4 regions of the Phormidesmis sp. 146-20 genome follow, and region 2 is predicted to be linked to each of the others. Evidence: predicted binding sites of a transcription regulator. Region 2 holds the regulator's gene; each other region holds the start of a gene.
The links. Region 2 encodes HrcA, which represses chaperone genes, less so after heat shock. Its sites were predicted from a motif close to ANTTAGCACTCNNNANTNNNGAGTGCTAANT; they were not measured.
Positions count from the first base shown of each region.

Region 1: groL (chaperonin GroEL) is a predicted target of HrcA. The motif match lies at 1,345-1,375, and genes of this name have one in related genera.
Region 3: groES (co-chaperone GroES) is a predicted target of HrcA. The motif match lies at 1,004-1,034, and genes of this name have one in related genera.
Region 4: ACKFKH_RS32325 (M4 family metallopeptidase) is a predicted target of HrcA. The motif match lies at 1,184-1,214, and genes of this name have one in related genera.

Region 1 is NZ_JBJPHT010000017.1:68,450-70,634, forward strand. It holds gene ACKFKH_RS15460 (substrate-binding periplasmic protein) at 1-231, shown strand, start outside; gene ACKFKH_RS15465 (hypothetical protein) at 508-672, shown strand; gene ACKFKH_RS15470 (hypothetical protein) at 702-1,112, shown strand; gene groL (chaperonin GroEL) at 1,403-2,185, shown strand, end outside.
Region 2 is NZ_JBJPHT010000015.1:2,360-4,544, forward strand. It holds gene ACKFKH_RS13995 (response regulator) at 1-116, shown strand, start outside; gene hrcA (heat-inducible transcriptional repressor HrcA) at 311-1,387, opposite strand; gene ACKFKH_RS14005 (rhodanese-like domain-containing protein) at 1,753-2,106, opposite strand; gene ACKFKH_RS14010 (GspE/PulE family protein) at 2,179-2,185, opposite strand, start outside.
Region 3 is NZ_JBJPHT010000004.1:78,695-80,879, reverse strand. It holds gene groL (chaperonin GroEL) at 1-389, opposite strand, end outside; gene groES (co-chaperone GroES) at 460-771, opposite strand; gene ACKFKH_RS05190 (CBASS cGAMP-activated phospholipase) at 1,108-2,115, opposite strand.
Region 4 is NZ_JBJPHT010000085.1:4,705-6,889, forward strand. It holds gene ACKFKH_RS32320 (phycobilisome rod-core linker polypeptide) at 1-872, opposite strand, end outside; gene ACKFKH_RS32325 (M4 family metallopeptidase) at 1,276-2,185, shown strand, end outside.

The DNA of each region.
Region 1 (2,185 bases), on a different contig from region 2:
GATGAATTAGTGTTAGTCGTGGCCGCCGACGAAGATCCCAATTTGCGGCTTGCGTTCACCATTCCGACACAGGTTCCGTTTGGGATCGGAGTTACGAAAGGCAATGCTGAATTACTCACAGCGATTAATGAAAGCTTGAACGCGACGATCGCAGATGGCACAATGGCAAACATATGGGCCGAATGGATTCCCTGGAAACCGTTTCCATTTTCAAATTCAACAAATCGTTAAATTAGGCTAACCGTATTCTCAGATACAAACCTGTTATGACGAGTTGGATTTACTAGACACAACAAGCTTTAAACAACGCCAGCTTGATGAATTTTCACTTCGTTGTTTGGTACTTCTGCCCCCCAACCCCCCAATCTGGGGGACTTTAAAGCGAAATCTCTAGTCAAAGTCCCTCACTCGTGGGGGATTTAGGGGGCTGCCTGGATTAACAACCGTAGTGAAATTTATCGAATTCACGTTAAACAACAAACAAAACGTATCTCTGGGGGTTCGACCGTGACTGGAATTCTCACAAGAGCCGCCCTAACTGACCTCGAACAGTATGTCGCAGACGACGATCGCGCAGAACGAGTCAAACAGGTCAAAGCTAAGATCAAAGATCTGGGCATTCAATACATTTATTACCGGAATGGAGGGTTCCCGAACCCTCCATTCCGGTAAGTTCCTACCGTCGGCTGTGGGACACTGGATTGTGGGCACCCGTCTATTCAGATTGGGGCTATCAAAATCGTACTTGTGGTCTGCGGGTGTCGGCTCCCGGTCGGTTTGAATATCGGGCGGTCGATTCGATGGTCAATCCTTATCTCATGGCGGGGGCAATCCTCAAAGCCTTTGACGACGGGATCAAGCGCAACCTCGACCCCGGTGAGCCTGAGCAGCGAAATTTGTACGAAGCAATGGAAGCCGGAAAGCAAGTGAAAAAATTACCCATGTCTTTGGGTGAAGCGCTCGATCGTTTAGCGGATGACGACGTGATCAAATCCTCAATGCCAGGAGAAATGTATTCTCTCTACCACTGGTATAAGCGTGATGAATGGGAAAGATTCTTAGCCACAACCAGCAATTGGGACGTAGAAACCTATATGGATTGTTTGCCTTAGAGAATTGGAAAGTTATAGAACGCGATCGCGAGTGGGAATACGAATTCTAAGATCTCGATCGCCGCTCTTGATCAACGATTACCCTGACAATTGAGAAGACTAATTTGTAGCAATGACCCCCCTTACGACTTGAGTCACAGTTTTTTGTAGGAGACGTACGCTTCACCAGAGATAGATTCTCTATGCTTGTTGGGCGACAAATTGCCCTATTCGGTTTTCCGATCCAGATCTCGTTTAGCAGTCGATCGCTTAGAGTGCTAAATTGCTAGGTGGAGAACTGGGAGAAGAATATGGCAAAAATTATTGTCTTTGGTGAAGAATCTAGACAGTCGCTCGAACAAGGGGTCAACGCTCTGGCAGATGCCGTAAGGGTAACCCTTGGGCCCAAAGGGCGCAATGTCCTGCTAGAAAAGAAATTTGGCACGCCTCAGATTGTGAATGACGGCGTAACGATCGCCAAAGAAATCGAACTCGAAGACCCGCTCGAAAATGCAGGCGCTTCTCTGATTCGCGAAGTGGCTTCCAAAACCAAGGATTTGGCTGGAGATGGCACCACGACCGCAACCGTGCTCGCTCAAGCGATGATTCGAGAAGGTCTGAAAAACGTGGCAGCGGGGGCAAATCCGGTGAGTCTGCGCCGCGGTATCGAAAAAGCCATTGCCAAAATTGTGGTTGAAATCGAAGCCGTCGCCAAGCCCGTCGAAAACAACGAAATCGCTCAAGTCGCAACCGTCTCTTCAGGCAACGATGAAGAAGTGGGCGCGATGATTGCCGAAGCAATGGAAAAAGTGGGTCGTGATGGCGTGATCTCAGTCGAGGAATCCAAGTCACTCGCCACCGAGATGGAATTAGTCGAAGGGATGCAAATCGATCGCGGCTATCTCTCCCCCTACTTTGTCACCGACGTTGAGCGGCTGATTGCCGAACTCGAAAACGCTGTCATCCTACTCTGTGATAAAAAGATTAGCTCCATTCAAGATCTGATCCCGGTTTTAGAAAAGGTGGCTCGATCGGGTCAACCGCTCCTGATTATCGCCGAAGATGTCGAAGGAGAAGCGCTGGCAACGCTAGTG
Region 2 (2,185 bases):
AAAGAGTAATGGCTGCCGGATTTCAAACCTATTTGACCAAACCGATCGAACCCGATGCCGTGATTGCTGCCATTACAAACTTGAATCTTCCAATCATAAGTAGCGTCGATCGGTAGGACGATCGTTGATCGTGAATTGGTAAATTCTTCGCTTCGATATTTGACGCTTCTGCCCCAATCTGCCAATTCTAGAGGACTTTAAGAGAAGAATTTTGGTTCAAAGTCCCCTACTCGTGGGGGATTTAGGGGGCTGCCCGGATTTACAACCGTAGCGAGAAATACACTCATCCCTCATCCCTCATCCCTCATCCCTAACTCAGAGCGTCTGAAATGTAATCGGCGGTAGCTTCGACAAGGGCGATCGTATCTTCGTAGACCATGCGCGTCGGCCCCAACACACAAACACTTCCGACAGGGACAGTGCCACGACTATAGGTCGAAGAAATCAGCGTACAGGTGCGAATCGGCTCTAGCGAATTTTCGGAACCAATGCGAACGGTGACTCGTTTGCCCAACAGTTCAGAATCGGGTGGCTCGAAAATCAGGGGCATCAACTGATGTTGTTCTTCTTCGAGCAGGTGCATGATCGTTTTGATCTGGCTGAGTTCCGAAAATTCTGGCTGACGCAGCACTTCAGACACACCGCTGACCATAATCTGGGTAGGGGCTGATGATTTGGACAGACGGCGCGACAGATCTGTGACCAGCGAGGTGAGAAACTGACTGTAGCGATCGAACTCTCGCCCCAACTCACTCCAGTCTAAAGTCGCAATCTCAGCAGGCGATCGCCCCCGAAGCTGATCGTTCAAAAAGTTAGAGAGAATCTGCAACTCTCGTGCGACCAGTTCTGGATCGCCATCTTCCTCAACCTGCGGCAACTCCATCAAAACCGATTGCGTTTCGTAAGTATCGTTGACCACAATCAGCATGACGCGCTGGGGGTCGATTTGCACAAGCTGCAAGTGACGCAACTCGGTCGTCCGGCTAAAGGGCATCGTGATCAGCGTAATATAGCCACTCAACGTCGCCAAAATTTGAGCCGCCCCTTTAAGCAGCGCTTCAAAACTCCATTCGTCCCAATTGAGCCGACCTGTTAACAATTGCTCAACCTGATAGCTCAACTCGGTCGAAGGGGTAATTAGCTGATCAACATAGATGCGGTAGCCCGAATCAGACGGAATGCGCCCTGCCGAGGTGTGAGGCTGATAGAGCAATCCTGCTTTTTCTAAAAAGCCCATCGCATTGCGAATCGTCGCCGAACTAACGCTAAGTTGATATCCTTTCACGAGGGCCTCAGATCCGACAGGCTCGGCCGTCGCGATGTAGTGGCGCACCGTTGCCCAAAGAACTTGCTGCTGTCGATTCGTCAGATTCATGTGAGTAGACATTTTGAAAAGCTAAATCTTAAATCTCAGACTAGGATTCAGTCTCAGTCAGATACACCAATTGAACCTAAGATAGCAGATTCTTGATTTTGGCTTTTATTTGGGATCGCTGTGGTAGCAAACGCGGCAGGAAGACAGAAGAGACTTTAGACTTTGGACACAAGACAGGTCTACAAGGCCTTGGTTGGCGATCGAAGCGGTTCCCACATTCGTCAGCTTAAATTCTATGAGGTTCTTTCGCTTCGATCTTCAGCGCTTTTGCCCCCCAACTCCCCATTCTGGGGACTTCCGGACAATTTACGGCCTCCTCGCGCAGCGGATTACCCCCAAAGGGGGAACAGACTATCGAAGCTCTCCCTCATCCCTCGCTAATATCTGGGAATTGATCGATCCACGGCGATCGCATACGCATCAATCCCGCCCATAATATTCTTCACCTGCGTAAAGCCCTGTTGAATTAGCCATTGGCACATTTGCGCCGATCGCATTCCGTGATGACACAGCACCAACGTTTCTTTTTGAGGATCGAGACGAGTGTGAATCTCTTCAGACCATTCGGCGTAGTCGCTCAGGGGCAACACGATAAACCCAGGCAAGCCAGCCGTTTCGACTTCCCAAACTTCTCGCACATCGACAAGCTGTAAGTCTTGGGGATCGGCCAGCTTTTGGGCCAGTTCGGTGACGCTGATCTGAGAGAGCGGTTGACTGTCAAAGTTGGACATAGAGGACACTGGGGAAGCGATCGCTTCAACCAACGAGACATGGATACTGAAATCTTGACACAGCCTGCGCCCTCAACTG
Region 3 (2,185 bases), on a different contig from region 2:
ATTCGCTCAACCAGGAAGCCGATTCCTTTGTCGATGCCGCGTTTGAGGGCGATCGCATTGGCACCTGCTGCCACGTTGCGAAGGCCTTCTTTGACCATTGCGTGAGCCAAAACCGTTGCAGTGGTGGTGCCGTCGCCTGCTGCGTCGTTGGTTTTAGAAGCGGCTTGACGAATCAGCGCAACGCCAGTGTTTTCAACGTGGTCTTCGAGTTCGATTTCTTTGGCGATCGTCACACCGTCATTGACGATTTGGGGTGCGCCAAACTTCTTTTCCAAGACGACGTTGCGGCCTTTGGGGCCAAGCGTGACGGCGACGGCTTCGGCCAGAATGTCCATACCGCGTTCGAGGGCACGACGGGCGTTTTCGTTGTAGATAATGCGTTTAGCCATGATTCAGTTACTCGTGAGTGGGTGGGATTGGGGAGTAGTCAGCGTTTTGAGGCGATAAACCAGCCGAAAGCTAGTCAACGACTGCCAAAATGTCTTTTTCGGACAACAAGACGTACTCTTCGGTGCCGAGTTTGATATCGGTTCCGGCGTACTTTGAGTAGAGAACTTTGTCACCGAGTTTGACTTCTGGCTCTTGACGAGACCCATCATCGCTGCGCTTGCCGGGGCCCACAGCAACAATCTCGCCGACTTGGGGCTTTTCTTTTGCGTTGTCGGGTAACAAAATGCCACCTGCGGTCTTTTCTTCTGCGGCACTGACCTTAACGAAGACGCGATCGCCCAAAGGTTTGACAGTGGACACGCTCAGAGATACGGCTGCCATAGAAATTCTCCAAACTATCTAAATGAGGAACAAGTTAAGGGATGAGGGAGGGCTTTGCCCCGCTTTCGCAAGGAGGGATGAGGGATGAATAATATCAAGTGAGCTACGAATTTTGCTTGATTCGCTTGTGGTTAGCTCTGCACTGCCATTCAGCTACGAGCGACGAATCTACTTCATCCCTCATCCCTCATCTTTCCTCCCTGTTTCCAAGTCTACATGACTTTGAGCGTTGAGTTAGCACTCTCGACTCCTGAGTGCTAATTTACCGAAGGTTGACCCGCAAAGCAACTTTTTCCCTTGTACGGGTTCCCGAACGGGCAGACTAACGAGGATCTTCTAGGGATTGAGGGAAACGATCAGCTTATCTAAGAGTGCGTCGCCCTCTCGATCGAGATAGTCTTGAGCCACACCGATCAGGGCATTGAGGTTGGTGGTGTCAGCGCGATCAATGTCGTCGTAGGCCTTATCGAGGGGAGTTTGAAATCGGAAATAGTTATTGTCTGGCAAGATCTGACGAGCAATATAGTCAACCGCGTCTGCTGACCCATCAAACAGCACATCGATCAGCGGAATTGCCCACTCTAGAGCGCCCCACTCCTGCGATTCTCGGATCGTAATTGGACGGCTGCTTTGACCTGTGCCAAAGGAGGCCACCACAAAATTTTCTAGCGGAATTCTTTGATCACCTGATCGCGCATCATTAATTCTCACGCCTTCTGCGATCGCACAGGCAGTTGGGTTGTTAGCCACTACGCCGCCGTCAACTAAAGGCACCGATCGCCCGTCAATCTGAGTGATGTGAGCCGGAAAGTACACGGGTGCAGATGAGGAGGCTTTGCAAATCTCCCAAACTGGAAAGGAATTATATTTTCGGTACGTGTCTGCTAAAACCTGTGAGCCAGCATTGGGAATCGTTTTGAACACGAGCGCTTCACGGCTGGCGAGATTGTAGCTTGTCACCAAAGTCGGCACTCGTAAATCGCCAAATCGAGCATCGCCAAAAACGCTTCTCAAAACCAGTTCTAGCCCTTTGCTCTCATAGCGAGGAGCATCTAAACCCTGGTCAAAAGTACGACCAAACCGACTCCACAAGCGAGACGCTGGATTTGGAAAAATCTCCTGGGCCCGATCGCGGTAAATCTTAACGATCGTCTCAGTTTTCATCCCCATTGATAAGGCACAGGCAATCAGCGATCCGGTTGAGGTGCCTGCAATTAAATCAAAAAGCTGTCCGATCGGCCTTCCCAGTTTTTGCTCTAAACGGTTAAGCCAGACAGCAGTGATCAACCCTCGGACACCCCCTCCACTCAGAGAAAGAATCCGATAAACCTGAGAATTGGGCATGACTAGAACCTCCTGGAAAGCCAATCGCCCGACCATTATAGGAACTCTTAGGAATTAGGGGTTAGAGGGG
Region 4 (2,185 bases), on a different contig from region 2:
GCCGCTTTGATCACGTCGTTCTTCTCAGATGACCCCAACCCCGGCTTCATCGCATATTTGGGGCGACGCTCGGCAGCATTGGCGTAGATTTGAGGAAGCTGTAGACCTTGCTGATCGTTAGAAGAGCGCTGACGGAGCTTGGTCGAAGGGGTGGGCGCTTTGAATTCGCCAATCAGCACATCGAAGTATTGAGCGACGATTTCGGAAGCTTCGGCATCGTTGCGGAAGTAGTTGACCGAGGCGGCTTTCATCTCTTGGAGAGCCACGATCGTCGCTTCTCCAGAGCAAGCATTCTCGATAATTTCGCGCAAGCCTCGCACGTTGACCGAGATGATGTTGGGGTCGCCTGCGACGATCGCATAGGTGGTGTAGCGCAAAAACCAACTCAAGTCACGCAGCGATTTGGCCATATTGCTCGGGCCATATCGTGCAACGTTGATTGGTCGGAAGTTTGCCGGAATCGGGCCGCTACTCGGTGTCAAAAACAGGGCCCGTAGCCCGTCTAAAATACCGTTGCTGTTTCCACCCGCATAGGTTGCGGTTCCCAACTTCATGTTTTCTGCGGTGTCCATGACGGTGCCAGCCAGGCTCATCACAGGCTCTTCGGCAGGCTTTTCTAAAAAGGCCATCGGAGAGCCACCTGTAAAGATGCGATTGGCGGCCCGAGACACAATCAGCTCTGAGCTACGGGTCAACAACTCGGCGATCTCCAAGCGTTTTGCTCCAGAGACAAAGTAGCGAGCCAATTCGTCTAGCTCACCTCGGCCCAAGAAGCGGTCTTGCTGCTCGGCTTGAGAAATTGTTGCGACTGGGACTGTTTGGTAAAGTTGCGGGCGTGCAACTGAGCTTCCACCACTTGCCTTAACACTCATCGGATACTAAAGCTCCCGTTTACGGATCGTTACTGTATTAAATCTGACCAGAGTGTCACCTGGCACGGACTATTACCCGTTTATCGTAGAACTTTTGTTCTAGTTTGGGCAATAGAATCTATCGAATCAAACGACTACCCAGGGTCAACCACGCTCATTTTTAGATTAAAACGTTTCGGGTTCAAAGACTGATTTATTAAAAAGTGTGAAGAACCATTCTCTACGTTTATCAGAGCATCATAAAGCTATCTGGAAACTGTCTGAGAAGAGGTATAAGTTTTGTAACAAAGAAGAAGGAGTGAGACGTGAGGAGTGAGGAGTAAGGAGTGAGGAGTGAGGATAGAATACTTCCGGGTTCCTGAAGTTTTGGTGTTCTAAACATTAGGAGTGCATTTACATTATTATGCAGAGAAAGGATACGCGGAAGGAAACTAAGAACCTGCGGCACCTTTGCCGCTGCCCGATTTGCTGTATCTTGCCGCCCTATGTTACCGATCGTGTGATTCTCAATGGCACTCCAACTCAGCGCGAATGGGCTTTAGAAACATTAAGAGCGTCAGAGCAGTTTCGGGGCAGGCGTGAAGCGGTGGGTGGCATTCGATTGATGGCTCCGGTAGGGGTAAAGCGGCGGACGATTTTTGATGCCAAAAATTTAACAGATTTGCCCGGAACGTTGGTACGCAGTGAGGGCGATCCGGCGACGGGCGATTTGGCAGTGGATGAGGCTTACGATGGGTCGGGCGCGACTTATGACTTCTATGCCGAAGTGTTTCAGCGCAATTCGATCGACGGGCTGGGAATGCGTCTCGATTCGACGGTTCACTATGGTCAGAAGTATGACAACGCTTTTTGGAATGGGAGCCAGATGGTCTATGGCGATGGGGATGGGGAATTATTCGATCGCTTCACCAAATCGATTGATGTGATTGGTCATGAACTGACGCATGGTGTCACTCAAAATGAAGCAAATCTAACGTATCGAGGACAATCCGGAGCCTTGAACGAATCCTTTTCAGATGTGTTTGGCATTTTGATCAAACAGCGAGTTCTCAACCAAACGGCCGATCAATCAAATTGGATCATTGGAGAAGGGTTGTTTACTCCCAAAGTTAATGGTGCAGGCATTCGATCGATGAAGGCTCCTGGTACGGCCTATGACGATCGGGTGATTGGTAAAGATCCTCAGCCTGCTGACTTCAGAAATATATATACCGGAACGGCTGACAATGGCGGTGTTCATATCAATTCGGGTATTCCCAATCGGGCGTTTTATCTGACGGCAACGGCGATCGGGGGCTATGCCTGGGAGAAAG